One region of the Cupriavidus sp. genome, then DNA from elsewhere that is predicted to be linked to it. Evidence: riboswitches for the same ligand, from Rfam matches in the RefSeq annotation. Region 1 holds a riboswitch; the other holds the start of a gene.
The links. A riboswitch is a leader RNA that binds a small molecule or an ion and turns the genes downstream of it on or off. The one in region 1 is predicted to bind glycine.
Positions count from the first base shown of each region.

Region 2: another riboswitch for glycine. It lies ahead of gcvT (glycine cleavage system aminomethyltransferase GcvT); the one in region 1 lies ahead of ACO550_RS09470 (D-amino acid dehydrogenase).

Region 1 is NZ_DBHKYV010000004.1:209,446-217,292, forward strand. It holds gene ACO550_RS09460 (GGDEF domain-containing protein) at 1-304, shown strand, start outside; tRNA gene ACO550_RS09465 (tRNA-Leu) at 403-489, shown strand; gene ACO550_RS09470 (D-amino acid dehydrogenase) at 624-1,952, opposite strand; glycine riboswitch at 1,963-2,085, opposite strand; glycine riboswitch at 2,086-2,185, opposite strand; gene ACO550_RS09475 (amidohydrolase) at 2,216-3,427, opposite strand; gene ACO550_RS09480 (MFS transporter) at 3,455-4,795, opposite strand; gene ACO550_RS09485 (LysR substrate-binding domain-containing protein) at 5,105-6,019, shown strand; gene ACO550_RS09490 (DJ-1/PfpI family protein) at 6,075-6,752, opposite strand; gene ACO550_RS09495 (cytochrome b/b6 domain-containing protein) at 6,869-7,423, opposite strand; gene ACO550_RS09500 (PepSY domain-containing protein) at 7,427-7,693, opposite strand.
Region 2 is NZ_DBHKYV010000012.1:116,560-124,406, forward strand. It holds gene ACO550_RS17035 (UvrD-helicase domain-containing protein) at 388-2,475, opposite strand; gene ACO550_RS17040 (YMGG-like glycine zipper-containing protein) at 2,759-2,983, shown strand; glycine riboswitch at 3,068-3,155, shown strand; glycine riboswitch at 3,177-3,296, shown strand; gene gcvT (glycine cleavage system aminomethyltransferase GcvT) at 3,380-4,507, shown strand; gene gcvH (glycine cleavage system protein GcvH) at 4,616-4,996, shown strand; gene gcvP (aminomethyl-transferring glycine dehydrogenase) at 5,074-7,847, shown strand, end outside.

The sequences.
Region 1 (7,847 bases):
TGGCGCGCAGTTCTGCGCAAGGCTAGGCGGCGAGGAGTTTGCCGTGGTGCTGCCGGATTCCAGCATCGAGGAAACGCGCAATATCGCGCGTGCCATGGTGGCAGCGGTACGGGAGCTTGGCATTTCCCACCATGGCACGCCGGTGCAGCCCTTCGTCACGATCAGCGTGGGCGCGGTATGCGCGGTGCCGGAAGCGCCGCGCCTTGAGCCATTGCTGCACCGCGCGGACAGTGCGATGTACCGTGCCAAACGTGCCGGCCGCAACCGCTACGTGCTCGACGGCAGCGTGTATCTTGGGGTTTGAATAGCTGATCCGCAGTTGCTGCAAGAAAGGGCTTGCAAATTCCCAAAGCTTCTGTAGAATTCGCGGCTCGCGTCGCAGCAGTAATGCAGCGAAACGAAGCCCAGATGGCGGAATTGGTAGACGCACTAGGTTCAGGTCCTAGCGGTGGCAACACTGTGGAGGTTCGAGTCCTCTTCTGGGCACCAATTCGAAAGCCCCGCTCAACGAGCGGGGCTTTTTCATTTATAAGGCCCAGAAAGGGCAGTTCAGCGCGGTCGGTTATTGATGCGCTGGCCCTCTCCCGCGAGCGGGAGAGGGGCGGGGGAGAGGGCAGGGCGCGTCAAGCTGCCCCAGCCCTCACTCCTTGCGCACCACCACCAACCACCACGCGCCCATCCTCCTGCGCCGCCGACTGCCGCACGACATCCCCGACCATCTCCGCCGTAACGGCCGACAGCGTCCAGCCCAGATGCCCATGCCCGGTGTTGTAGAACACGTTTGCCGCATGGCCACGTCCTACGCGCGGCATCATGTTTGGCATCATGGGACGCAGCCCTGCCCAGGGCACTACGTTGCGCGTGCTCACGCCGGGGAAGCATGCGTGCACCCAGTCGATCAGCGGACGAATCCGGTCCGCGCGAATATCGCGATTGATGCCGTTGAATTCGGCCGTGCCGGCCACGCGGAAGCGGTCCACACCCAGGCGGCTGGTCACGAGCTTGGTTTCATCGTCGAGCAGGCTCACCACGGGCGCGCTGGCCTGGCTTTCGGCGTCGTTCAGGTTCACGGTGATCGAGTAGCCCTTGACGGGATAGATGTTCACGCGATCGCCCAGTTGCTGTGCGAAGGTGCGACTGGCCACGCCCGCACAGACCACCACGCCATCGAACTCGTGTGAGGCGGGCAGGCCGTCTTCCGCGGACACGACCGTGGCGCGGCGGCCCGTCGTCGATACCGAGCGCACATCCTGGTTGTAAAGCGTCTGCACTTCCAGGCGACGGATCGCAACTGCCAGGCCGTTGGTGAATTTGTGGATGTCGCCCGTCGAGTCGCTCTCGGTGAAGTAGCCACCGTAGTACTGCCCGGCCAGCGTCGGCTCGATCGCACGCATCTCGTCGGGCGTGACCGCGCGGCGTTCCAGGCCGCCCTCGGCCAGCAGTTTCGACACGCTACCCGCATGATCGAAGCCGGCCTTGTTGCGATAGATATGCAGGATGCCGCGCCGCTTCAGATCGAAGTCGATGCCTTCGGCATCGGCCCACGCGAACAGGTGCTGCCGCGCGGCAATGGCCAGCCGTGCGGTTTCGACCGTGTTGGCGCGATAGTGCGGCATCGACGCGATGAACTCGGCAAACCAGCTCAGCTTGTGCCAGCTCGGACGCGGGTTGACCAGCAGCGGCGCATCGTTGCGCAGCATCCACTTGATGCCCTTGGCCAGCGTGGACCAGTGCGTCCAGACTTCGGCATTCGATGCCGACAATTGCCCGCCGTTGGCAAACGACGTTTCCATCGCCGCATAGCGATGGCGTTCGAACAGCGTGACGGAGAACCCGCGCTTGGCGAGAGCGTAAGCGGTCGTGACGCCGGTAATCCCGCCGCCAATCACTGCAATGGATTTCATGAGAAGGTCTTCCAGGACGTCATGGGATGGCAGTCCACGGCGCACCATGCGCTTCGCGGACGCCCCCTCTGTCCTTGACCTGAGAGATTCGCGCGCAGCGCGCAAGACCTGGCTTGCGCGTGCATCGCTTGCTCCTTCGGTACCGCCGGCTGACGTACAAGCCGGGGTTCTTCAGAGTGCACTGGCGATACCGGTCCTTTTGCCTGAGAGTTTCCGGGGCGGTTGCTCCTTCGGCGCCGCGCCTGCCGGGTGACAGACACGGGCTCTCCCGATATCGCGGGACACAACGGTGACAACTATGCCACAGATCTTCAGGCTGCGGCTACCAGGAATCGTTGCGCCAGCCGCACCCATGCCGCGGCACCCAGTGGCAGCACCTGGTCGTTGAAGTCATAGCCGGGGTTGTGCACCATGCACCCGCCGAACTCGCCCTCGCCATTGCCCAGGATCAGGTAGCAGCCGGGCACCGCATTGAGCATCCACGCAAAATCCTCGCTGCCGTTCAGGCCCTTCGGTGCCTGGGTCACGACCTGGTCGTCGCCAACCAGTTCCTTGCAGACGTCCGCGGCCAGCGCAGTCGGGACTTCGGCATTGACCATCGGCGGCGTCAGTTGCCGATAGTCGATCTGCGCGGTCACGCCATGGGCTTGTGCCGTCAGGCTCACGATATCGAAAATGCGTGCCTCCACCAGCGCGCGTGTTTCAGGCCGCGCGGCGCGGATATTGAGGCCGAGCTTCACTTCCTCGGGAATCACGTTGTGCGTGGCACCGGCATGGATAAAGCCGACCGAGACCACGGCCGTATCGTCGGGCGCCACATTACGCGCCACCACGGTCTGCAAGGCCGTGATGATGGCGGCAGACGCGGCAATCGGGTCCTTCGAGCGATGCGGCATCGCGCCGTGCCCGCCTACACCCCGGATGGTGATGTCGGCCACATCGGACGACAGGCTTACCGGACCCGTCAGCACGCGGAACGAACCGGCCGGCACACCGGGCATGTTGTGCAGCGCGTAGATGGCATCGCATGGAAAGCGCTCGAACAGGCCGTCCTCGATCATTGCGCGCGCACCGCACAGGTTCTCTTCGTCGGGCTGGAAAATTACGTTCAGCGTGCCGTCGAAGCTGCGCGAATCGGCAAGAGCCTTGGCCGCCGCCAGCAGGATTGCGGTATGGCCATCATGGCCGCACGCATGCATGCGGCCGTGCGTCTTGCTGGCATAGGGCAGGCCCGTGGCCTCGACGATTGGCAGCGCGTCCATGTCGGCGCGGATTCCGAGCCGGCGCGTGCCGTTGCCGACCTTGAGTTGCCCCACCACACCGCTCTTGCCGATACCGGTATGCACTTCGTAGCCCCAGCTTTCCAGCAAGGTGGCCACGAGCTTGCTGGTGGCACCAACTTCAAAGCCAAGCTCGGGCTGCGCATGGATCTGGCGGCGGATATTGACGAAGGTTTCGGTGTCGATGGCCGGCAGCAGGTGCGGCAGCAACTGGAACGGGGTAAGCGTGGATTCGCGGGTCATGTGGGTTTCCTTGGAGGATCTTGGGAATCAGTGTTCGCGTTTCTCGGCAATGCGCAGCACGGCGACCAGCGCCAGCAGCCCGCACGCCATCATGTAGAAGGCAGGGGACATCGGGTTGCCGGTCTTGGCCAGCAGCCATGTGACGATGAACTGCGAGGAGCCGCCGAATACGGTCACCCCCACGCTGTAGATCACGGCCAGCCCCGTGGCACGCACGCCAGCCGGCAGCATTTCGAGCAGCATCAGGAACATCGGCGTGGTGCCCAGGTTGATGCTGGCAGTCAGCAGTGCGGACAGGCCCAGCACCAGCGGTACGCTCGGATAGGTGTTCATGAGCCAGAACGCGGGATAGACGGCGACCAGGCTGAACAGCAGCGAGCCGGCCACCAGCGGCTTGCGGTAGGTAAGCCGGTCTGCCAGCTTGCCGGCGATCAGCGAGACCACCAGCAGCGTGACACCGGTGACGCACCCCGACAGGTACGACAGCGAGGTCGGCATATGGAGCACGCGAATCATGTATGTGGGCATGAAGAACACCACGAGGTACATCGTTGCGGTACCCGCGGTGGTGGACAGGATGCCCAGCGCCACCTTGCCTGCATGGCGGCGGAACAGTTCGCCGACCGGGCTCGGTGCATGGGCATCGGCCTCGTGCGTTTCATCGAGCTTGGCGCGGATATAGAGTCCCACCGGTGCAATCAGCAAGCCCAGCAGGAACGGCACGCGCCAGCCCCAGCTTTCGAGTGCCTCGGTGGACAACACGGCGTAGAGCGTGGCACCGGTGGCCGCGCCGGCCAGCGCGGAAATACCCTGGCTGCCAATCTGCCAGCTGACGCGCCAGCCGCGGCCCTTCACATCGCCACCCTCCATCAGCATGGCAGTGGAGGCACCGATTTCGCCACCAAGCGAGAAGCCCTGCAACAGGCGGCCTGCCAGGATCGTGAGGGAGCCATACACACCGGCCACGGCATACGTCGGCGCCAACGCAATGCACAGCGTGCCGATTACCATCAGCCCAATGGTCAGCGACATGGCTGCCTTGCGACCGCGACGGTCTGCGTAGTTGCCGATCACCACGCCACCAAGTGGGCGCATGATGAAGCCGATGCCGAACGTGGCCACGGCCAGCAACAGCGAACCGTACGGGCTATCGGATGGAAAGAACAGCTTGCCGATCAGCAGCGAGAAGAAGCTGTACACCGTGAAATCGAACATCTCCAGCGCATTGCCGATCGAGCAGGCGGCAATCAGGCGGAACTGGCTCTGCCGTGCCGCGGGCCGCGCTGGCGTGGCGGATCCTGTGGCTGGTGCGGTGGATGATGCGGATGTTGCGAGCGGCGCGCCGGCGGGCAGGGTTGCGTCGTTCATGCGGGTACTCCACGAACTGGTTTTGGGGGAATCGTGGAGACCGTATGTGCTGGCATCCATCGCGCAAAGGGCAGGGCATGTCCTTGGCGATGCAGTATTCAGGCAAACACGCCGGCCTGAAAATCATATATTTTCATGGTGATAACGTTATGGCATCACCGTCATCATCATTGTCGGCGCACCATCGGGACTAGTACCTAGGCGGCGCATTTTCCGATGGCGTGCACGACATTCGCGCATGCGCGCACCACGGCAAGGCATCGATCAAACTGATCATAAGAAAAGGCTCACGAGCCAGGAGGAACCCGAATGAAGCTGCAACAACTGCGTGTGCTGATGGCCGTAGCCCAGCACGGCAGCATGCATGAGGCCGCACGCAGCCTGCATACCTCGCAACCGGCACTATCGAAAGCGATTGCCGAACTGGAACGGGAACTGGGCGTGACGTTGATGACGCGCTCGGTACGCGGCGTCAGCCTGACTGCATACGGTGTGGCGCTGGTGCGGCGCGCAACCGTGGTGGAACAGGAACTGCGCCATGCGCTGGAAGATATCGAATCGATTCGCGGGCATGCCGAGGCACAACTGCACATTGGCTTTACCGCCGTGGCATCGAGCGCGGCCTTGCCTGATGCAATGGCGGTGTATCGGCAGCAATATCCGAATGTGACGCTGCGTGCGATGGAGTTGCGGCCGCAGCAGATCCTGGAAGGCTTGCGCGAAGGTCGGCTCGACCTCGGGCTGATCTCGACCAACAGCGGTCCCGGTGGCGGCGGCATGGAGTGGGAGCCGCTGTTCTCGGTGGGCATGGGTCTGGCCGTGCGGCCCGGGCATCCGTTGCGGCGCGCGCGGCGATTGCGTGCGCTGCTCGACGCGGACTGGCTCACACTCGATCCGCTCGACGATCCGGGCAGCCCACTGGCCAGCCTGATGCGCCTGCACAAGCTCGACATGCCCAAGCGTATCGTGCAGAGCGCATCGAACTTGTTGGGTTTGCAACTGGCGACCAAGACGGACCTGATCAGCGTGTGGTCGAACTACGTGTTCGATGGCACCGGCCCGCTCAAGCTCGATCCGCAAGCGCTGGTGCGCTTGCCGATTCTCGACGAGATGCCCGATTTCCAGGTCTTCCTGGTCTATCGCTCGGAAGACCTGATGACACACGCCTGCGCGCAATTCACGCGCGAAGTACGGCACTGCGCCAAGCCACGCCGCACGCGCTAGGCGTTAGCGATACCGCCAATGCGTATGTGCACGCGGTACGGCGCGGCCGCTGCGCCTACTTGAGCAGCTTCAGCAGTTCATGCGCGGCGGCATCCGACGATGCCGGGTTCTGCCCCGTGACCAGCCGCCCGTCGACCACCGCGTAGCTGCCCCAGTCGTCGGTACGTGAGAACTGTCCGCCGTTCTGCTTCAGCACGTCTTCCACGAGGTACGGCACCACGCTGGTCAGTTGCACGGCGTCTTCTTCGGAATTGGTGAAGCCGGTGACCTTGCGACCCTTGACCAGCGGCTGGCCGTCGGCGCCCTTTACATGGCGCAGCACGCCCGGTGCATGGCACACCGCCGCGACCGGTTTGCCGGCGCGATCGAAGGCCTCGATCAGCGCGATGGAGCGTTTGTCTTCCGTGAGGTCCCATAACGGACCATGCCCGCCGGGATAGAAGACCGCGTCGAAGTCGTCGGCCTTCACCTGGTCTAGCGTCAAGGTGGTGGCCAGATGCTGTTTTGCCGCCGCATCGGACTGGAACCGGCGCGTCGCGTCGGTCTGCGCACCGGGGTCGTCGCTCTTGGGGTCGATCGGTGGCTGGCCACCCTTGGGCGAGGCCAGCGTGAGATCGACGCCGGCATCCTTGAACACGTAGTAGGGAGATGCGAATTCCTCAAGCCAGAAGCCGGTTTTCTTGCCGGTATTGCCAAGCTGGTCGTGCGAGGTAAGCACCATCAGGATCTTCATTGCGTTCTCCGGTTGCGGATGGGATGCGGCCGACACCCGCATGGGCATCGGCGTTGCCCTATCGTAGGTATCCGCCGGGGATTCGGCAATGAACGTGCCGCCGCGATTTGGAACGACTACGGAAGCCTGCCGCGCCGCTTCCTGCCCGTGAGCATCGCCACGATCAGGTTCTCCCGGCCCTTGATGCTCATCGCCAGCGCTGCAATCACATGCACGATGATCAGGCCCAGCAGCGTGTTGGATAGCCAGCGATGAATGTCGATAGGCCAGTCCTCGCCCCAGAACGGATCCAGACGCGATATCCAGCCCGTGACGGCCAGGGCCAGGATCAACGCCCACATCGCCAGCATCATCACGGCCCCTAGTGGCGTGTGGCTGACGAAGCGCGGCGCGCGGCCCTTCAGCAAGGCCCTGCCGTAGGCCAGCACGCCGGCGGGACGCGGCAGCCATGCGCTGAAGCGTGCATGTTCGCTGCCGACAAAGCCCCACAAGATGCGGAACAGTACGAGCCCGGCAGCAACATAGCCCAGTACGCGGTGTACCTGGTCGCCGGAATCGTCGACCAGGTCATAGAAGACGATGGCCGCCACGCTCCAGTGCGTGAAGCGTACGGCCAGGTCCCAGACGCGAATCGTGTCGGGGGCGCTTACCCGATCCGCCGGGGTTGCCACAGCTTACTTCCCGATTTCCGATTTGACGATGTTCAGCGTCTTGGTGTCGAAGTAGATTTCGGCCTTCTTGCCATCCTTGGTGGTGCCGTAGATCTCATAGCAATTGCCATCGACCTTGAACTTCTTGATGTTGTAGCCCTGTTCCGCGATCTTGGCCTTGGCATCGGCCTCCGGCATCCATTCGGACTTGGGGTGCTTTTCGCAATTGGCGCCAGCAAAAGCGGCAGTGGAGAGGGCTCCGGCAACAACGAAAGCAGCAACTTTGAACATGACGACTCCTCGGTCGAAAGCCCGCCAGGGCGAAGATGAATTCGAATCCTAGAGTGTAATGAGAGCGATTCCCAATACTGGCTTTCCCCGAGCAATCCAAGGTGAGAAAGAGTCATTGCGCGGCAAATGCCATCTGGAACTGGATGTCAGCGGT
Region 2 (7,847 bases), on a different contig from region 1:
TGGGCAGCAACGATACGAGGCGAAAAATTTGATCGGCCAATGTACCAGCTAGCCTATTACAGGGAATGCCGGCTTTGTATCAGGATTGATACGTGCATTGAGCGACACATGCAGCGCGCTATTGGGATTTGAGAGGCTTGCCCTCTCCCCCGGCCCCTCTCCCGCTCGCGGGAGAGGGGAGAAAAGCACATAGGGGATTCGAAAAAAACGCTCCCGGTGCTGCCGCAACCAGGAGCGCTCAACAGGGAAGAAGCCGGGCTCGCATGCGCCCAGCCACACCGTCACCGAAGGGCGGGCACGGTGTGGCGCAGGAACGCCGAAAACGTTCTTGCGCGATGCAATCGTAGTCAGCCTGCGCGCCGAAATCTTGTCAGGCTTGTATCAAACTCAGCCGGCGGGCTTGCCGAGCAATGCCTTGAGTCCGGCCAGCCGGTCCTTGGGGCTCATCGCCGGGGTTTCGTCCTGGGGCACCGCCGGGCCATCGTCGAGTTTCATCTCGGCGATAAAGCGCGATGGCTCGACCGAGTAGGTTTCACGTGCACGCTTGCGCTTCTTGCACCAGCTGATCTGCAGGCTACGCTGCGCGCGCGTAATCCCCACATACATCAGCCGGCGCTCTTCCTCGATCTTGTCGTCGCCCATGTCCTCGTCTTCGCGGGAATGGGGCAGGATGCCCTCTTCCACGCCCACCAGGAACACGTGCGGGTATTCGAGGCCCTTGGACGCATGCAGCGTCGACAGCCGCACCGCATCGGGATCTTCCTCGCGCCCTTCGAGCATGCTCATCAGCGCCACGGTCTGCGTCAGTTCGAGCAGGTTCTTGCCTTCGTCGCCAAAGCCATCGGCATTGTCGAAGCCGGTGGCCTCGCCCTCGCCTTCCGCTTCGGGCCGCGTGCCCTTGCGCTTGAGCCAGTCCAGGAACTCGAGCGTGTTGGTCCAGCGTGATTGCGCCTGCCGTTCGTCGAAGGTGTCGTACAGATAGGCTTCGTAGTGAATGCCTTCCATCATGTCATCGAGCAACACCGTGGCCGGATCCTTCTCCGCGCGATCGGCCAGCCGCACCATCGATTCGCAGAACACGCGCAACGGTTCCAGCTGGCGCGGCTGCAGCTTCGCCTCGATGCCACCCATCATCGCGGCTTCAAACAGCGATACCTTGGCCTGCCCCGCGAACGTGCCGAGCACTTCCAGCGTGGTATTGCCGACCCCGCGCCGTGGCGTGGTGATCGCGCGGATGAACGCAGGATCATCGTCGGGATTCGCAATCAAGCGAAGGTAGGAACAGATGTCCTTGATCTCGGCCTTGTCGAAAAAGCTCTGGCCACCGGACAGCACATACGGAATCCGCTCGCGGCGCAGGATCTGTTCGAAGAGCCGCGCCTGGTGATTGCCGCGATAGAGGATCGCGTAATCGCGAAACTGCGCGCGCCGTTCAAACTTGTGCGCCGACAAGCGGAACACCACCGACTCCGCCTCGTGCTCTTCGTCGTTCATCGGGTGCACGGCAATCGGGTCGCCCATGCCGTGCTCCGACCACAGCTTCTTGTCGAACAGCTTTGGATTGTTGGCGATCACCGCATTGGCCGCCTCCAGGATGCGCACCGTCGAACGGTAGTTCTGTTCGAGCTTGACGACCTTGAGATCGGGGAAATCGGTCTGCAGCAAACGCAGGTTGTCGAGCGTGGCACCGCGCCAGCCATAGATGGCCTGGTCGTCGTCACCCACCGCGGTGAACGCCGGTGCGCGCAAATGCGAGCCGCCTGCCAACAGCTTCAGCAGTTGATACTGGCAGGCGTTGGTGTCCTGGTATTCGTCGACCAGGAAATAGCGCAGCCGGTTCTGCCATTTCAGTCGCACCGCTTCATCGCGCGCGAACAGTTCGGCGGGCAGGCGGATCAGGTCGTCGAAATCCACCGCCTGGTAGGCATGCAGCGTGGCCACGTAGTTGCGATACACCATGGCCGCCTGGTGCTCATCGGCGTTGGCCGCCTGCGCGAGCGCCGTCTCGGGATCGACCATGCCGTTCTTCCACAGCGAGATGGTGCCCTGCACACTGCGGATCAGCTTCTTGTCGGTGGTGCCCAGTTGCTCCTGCACCAGACCGAAGCAGTCGTCCGAATCCATGATCGAGAACTGCGGCTTCAACCCGACATGCTCGGCTTCCATGCGCAAGATTTGCACGCCGAGCGAGTGAAACGTACAAACGGTCAGCTGCTTGAGTGGAATGCGCTTCCCTTCGCGCGTGGTCTTGCCCTCCATGAGCTTGCCAATGCGCTCCTGCATTTCCTTGGCCGCCTTGTTGGTGAAGGTCACCGCCGCAATGTGACGTGGCTCGAACCCCTTGTCCTCGATCAGGTGGGCAATTTTCTGCGTGATCACGCGCGTCTTGCCGGAGCCGGCGCCCGCCAGCACAAGGCAGGGGCCGTCCAGGTAGCGGACGGCTTCGGATTGCGCGGCGTTGAGTCCGTGGGTCATGAGGCAGGGAATGAAACCGGCGAGAGGGCGAAAAGCGCACGCGGCAGGCGTGTCGCGAAAGGCGTCGATGTTAACACGCGCTCAAGCCCGCGGCAGGCTTGTCCGGCGGTGTCCGACAGCAGGCGTTTCACGACGGTAACAATCGTAAAGCGACCGCACCCGGGGCATGGAGCTTGCCTCTTATCGATCACGACCGCCCGGTTCAGGCGCGCTGCGCCACCGTCACGGGAGACAACTTCAACACATCGGAAACGATGACATCGATGACCTCAAGGAGCCCATCATGAAAACAGTTCGCACGCTTTCAAAAGTGGCGCTGATCGGCGTGACGCTGGTGACCTTTGCCGGTTGCGCCGACATGACCCCGAAACAACGGAATACGGCAATCGGCGCGGGTGCGGGTGCGCTGGGCGGCGCCGTACTGACCGACGGTAGCGCGCTGGGTACGCTGGGCGGTGCGGCCGTGGGTGGCGTGGTCGGTAACGTGGTGACGAAGGACCGCCGCTAGCCGGCCGGGGGTCCGGTGATCAATGCCGGGGGCGAGACCGGCTGCCCGCGTTTGACAAAGGCAGACCGGTCCCGTACATTCTCGCGCATCCGGCCGGGAGAGCGCGCAGTCATTGCGCCGCCGAAGGGGAACTACCCAAAAACTCTCAGGCACCATGGACCGACCGGATCGGCATGCAACATGCACACAATGCATGCCGCACTCTGGAGAGCGACATCCGCCGCTGCTGAATGCAGGGTGAGCATGTCCACCGAAGGGGCGCACGAAGCGCAAGCTTTGTAATCTCTCAGGTATCGAGGACAGAGGGGTCATCCGCCGCAGCGGATTGGTTGCACATTGGTGCGGCCGAGCGTTGCGGCGGATGACCCTTTTTTCGTTTTCGATCCGAGGATACCCATGACGCTCCAGGCCACGCCCCTCAACGCTATCCACCGCGCCCTCGGCGCCCGTATGGTCGACTTCGGCGGCTGGGACATGCCGGTCAACTACGGCTCGCAGATCGAGGAACACAATGCCGTGCGCGCCGATGCCGGCATGTTCGACGTCTCGCACATGTGCGTGGTGGACCTTCATGGCGCCAACACACGTGCTTTCCTGCGCGGCCTGCTGGCCAACAATGTGGACAAGCTGCAAACACCGGGCAAGGCACTGTATTCGTGCATGCTCGATGAAAAAGGCGGCGTGATCGACGACCTGATCGTCTACTTCTTTGCCGAGGACCATTTCCGCCTGGTGGTGAATGCCAGCACGGCCGTCGGCGATCTCGAATGGATCGTGACGCGCAATGCCGCCACCGGCAGCGGCGTGACCATCACCCCGCGCCGCGGCGATGTGGCGCCGGCCGGCGCCGGCAAGCTGGCCATCGTGGCCGTGCAAGGCCCGAATGCGCGCGCCAAGGTCTATCAGGCGTTCCCGTCCACCCAGCCCGCCGAGGCGCTGAAGCCGTTCAATGCGCTCGTCGTGCAGGACCCCGGCATGGGCGAACTGATGGTGGCGCGTACCGGCTATACCGGTGAAGACGGTTTCGAGCTGGTGGTGCCCGCCGAGAACGTCGCCGGGATCTGGGAAAAGCTGTCCGCCGCGGGCGTACGCCCTGCCGGCCTGGGCGCACGCGACACGCTGCGCCTGGAAGCCGGCATGAACCTGTATGGCCAGGACATGGATATTCACACCTCGCCGCTCGACGCGGGCCTGTCCTGGACCGTGGACCTGCAAAGCGAGCGCGATTTCGTCGGCAAGGCCGCATTGCAGCAAGACGGACAACGCAAGACTTTCGCGGGCCTGATCCTGCGCGACAAGGGTGGCGTGCTGCGCGCGCACCAGAAGGTCATTACCGCAGCCGGCGACGGCGAGATCACCAGCGGCACGTTCAGCCCGTCGCTGCAACTGTCGATCGCTTTTGCCAGCCTGCCCCGCGAGATCACGCCCGGTACCGACGTCCAGGTCGAGATTCGCGACCGCAAACTGACCGCGACTGTGGTTAAACTGCCGTTTGTGCGCAATGGCAAGGCACTCGTGAGCTGAGGCATCGCCCGGCTTCACAACAACGGTCGCCCTTTCACCCGTCCGCTCGAGCCCACATGCTGCGGCGGGTGCTTGAAACAAGAAACACACTGTATCCCGGAGAACCTCATGAATTTCCCCGCTGACCTGAAGTACACCGAGTCGCACGAATGGGTGCGCGTCGAATCCGACGGCACGCTGACGATCGGCATCACCGACCACGCGCAGGACGCGCTGGGCGACATCGTATTCCTGGAACTGCCTGAAGTGGGCAAGTCGGTCGGCGCTGGCGACGCGCTGGCCGTGGTGGAGTCCGTCAAGGCGGCTTCCGACATCTACGCGCCGGTAGCCGGCGAAGTGATCGCCGTCAACGACGCCGCCTCGGCTGCGCCGGAATCGGTCAACGCCAACGCATTCGATGCATGGCTGTTCAAGCTCAAGCCGGCCAACGGCGACGATGTGAACGGCCTGATGAACGTCGACGCCTACAAGGCCAGCGTCGGCGCCTGATTGCGCTGACTGTTTGATGCCGCGCGCGGCGGCCAGGCTGACCACCTGCCGCCGCGTGCCCCACGAGATTCCTTGCCATGAACGCCCCGCTTCCCATGAACGCTGCCGCCCAAGGTGCACGGCCCACGCTGGCCGAACTGGAGGCGCGCGACGCCTTCGCCGCTCGCCATATCGGCCCCGACTCCGCCGAACAGCAACACATGCTCAAGGTGCTCGGCTTTGACAGCCGCGCCGCGCTGATCGACGCCGTGGTGCCCGCCGCGATCCGCCGCCGCGATGGCATGTCGCTTGGTGAATTCACCGCGCCGCTGACAGAGGAAGCCGCACTGGCCCGCCTGCGCGGCCTGGCTGGCAAGAATCGCGTGCTCAAGACCTTTATCGGCCAGGGCTACTACAACACGCTCACGCCGGGCGTCATCCTGCGCAATATCTTCGAGAACCCGGCCTGGTACACCGCGTACACGCCCTACCAGCCCGAAATCTCGCAAGGTCGCCTGGAAGCCATGCTGAACTTCCAGCAGATGGTCACTGACCTGACCGGCCTGGATATCGCCAATGCGTCGATGCTCGATGAAGGCACCGCCGCGGCCGAAGCCATGACGCTGCTGCAACGCGTGAACAAGCACGCATCGAACACGTTCTACGTGGCCGACGACGTGCTGCCGCAAACGCTGGAAGTGGTACGCACGCGCGCCCTGCCGCTCGGTATCGAAGTCAAGGTCGGCCCTGCGGCCGACGCCGCGCAGGCGCATGCATTCGGCGTGCTGCTGCAGTACCCGGGCGTGAACGGCGATGTCGCCGACTACCGCGCGATCGCCGAAGCCGTGCATGCGGCCGGTGGCCTCGTGGTGGCTGCCGCCGACCTGCTGGCCCTGACGCTGGTGGTGGCGCCGGGTGAATGGGGTGCCGACGTGGCGGTGGGTAACTCGCAGCGCTTTGGCGTGCCGCTGGGTTTCGGTGGTCCGCACGCGGGCTACATGGCCGTCAAGGACGACTTCAAGCGTTCGATGCCGGGCCGCCTGGTGGGCGTAACGATCGACGCGCAAGGCAACAAAGCCTATCGCCTGGCGCTGCAGACCCGCGAACAGCACATCCGTCGCGAGAAGGCGACCTCGAATATCTGTACCGCTCAGGTACTGCTGGCCGTAATGGCGTCGATGTACGCGGTCTACCATGGCCCGCAGGGCTTGAAGCGCATCGCGCAACGCGTTCACCGCCTGACCGCCACGCTGGCCGCCGGCCTGAAGACGCTGGGCCATACGCCAGTGAATGCCACGTTCTTCGATACGCTGACACTGGAAACCGGCTTCAACACCGAAGCGTTCCATGCCTCGGCTACTGCGCGCGGCATCAACCTGCGCCATGCGGGCGCCACGCGCATCGGCATCTCGCTGGACGAGACCGCATCGCGCGATGACGTGATCGCGCTGTGGGAAATCTTCGCGCACGGCAAGCCGGTACCCGAGTTCGACAAGATCGAAGCCACGGTTGGCGAGGGCTTCCCGGCTGCGCTGGCACGCCAGAGTGCTTACCTGACGCACCCGGTGTTCAACACGCACCACGCCGAGCACGAGATGCTGCGCTATCTGCGCTCGCTGGCCGACAAGGACCTCGCGCTGGACCGCACCATGATTCCGCTGGGTTCATGCACGATGAAGCTCAACGCCACCAGCGAAATGATTCCGGTGACGTGGCCCGAATTCAGCAACATCCATCCGTTCGCACCGCTGGACCAGACCGTGGGCTACCGCGAGATGATCGACCAGCTCGAAGCCATGCTGTGCGCGGCGACCGGCTATGCCGCGGTGAGCCTGCAGCCCAACGCCGGCTCGCAGGGCGAGTACGCAGGCCTGCTGATCATTCACGCGTATCACGCCAGCCGTGGTGAAAGCCATCGCGACATCTGCCTGATCCCGTCGTCGGCGCACGGCACCAACCCGGCATCGGCCCAGATGGCCGGCATGAAGGTGGTGGTGGTGGCCTGCGACGAGAACGGCAACGTCGACCTGCAAGACCTGGCGAAAAAGGCCGAGCAGCACAGCAAGAACCTGGCCGCGATCATGATCACGTACCCGTCCACGCATGGCGTGTTCGAACAGGGCGTGCAACAGATCTGCGAGATCGTGCACCAGCACGGTGGCCAGGTCTATGTCGACGGCGCAAACATGAACGCAATGGTCGGCGTGGCCGCGCCGGGCCAATTCGGTGGCGACGTGTCGCACCTGAACCTGCACAAGACGTTCTGCATTCCGCACGGCGGCGGAGGCCCCGGCGTGGGCCCGGTCGCGGTAGGCGCGCACCTGGCGGACTTCCTGCCGAACCAGGACAGCGTTGGCTACCGTCGTGACGACAACGGCATCGGCGGCATCTCGGCCGCGCCGTTCGGCTCGGCCAGCATTCTGCCGATCTCGTGGATGTATGTCGCCATGATGGGCTCGAGCGGCCTGACCGCCGCCACCGAGAATGCGATCCTGACCGCCAACTATGTGGCACGACGCCTGTCGCCGCACTTCCCGGTGCTGTACACGGGCCAGCACGGCCTGGTGGCGCACGAGTGCATCCTGGACCTGCGTCCGCTGCAGAAAACCACGGGCATCTCCAACGAGGACGTAGCCAAGCGCCTGATGGACTACGGTTTCCACGCCCCGACCATGAGCTTCCCGGTGCCGGGCACGCTGATGATCGAGCCGACCGAAAGCGAGGCGTTGCACGAGCTCGACCGCTTCATCGACGCCATGATCGCCACCCGTGGCGAAATCGCGCGCGTGGAAGACGGCAGCTTCGACCGCGACGACAATCCTCTCAAGCACGCACCGCATACCGCGGCCGTGGTGGTCGGTAACGAGTGGAA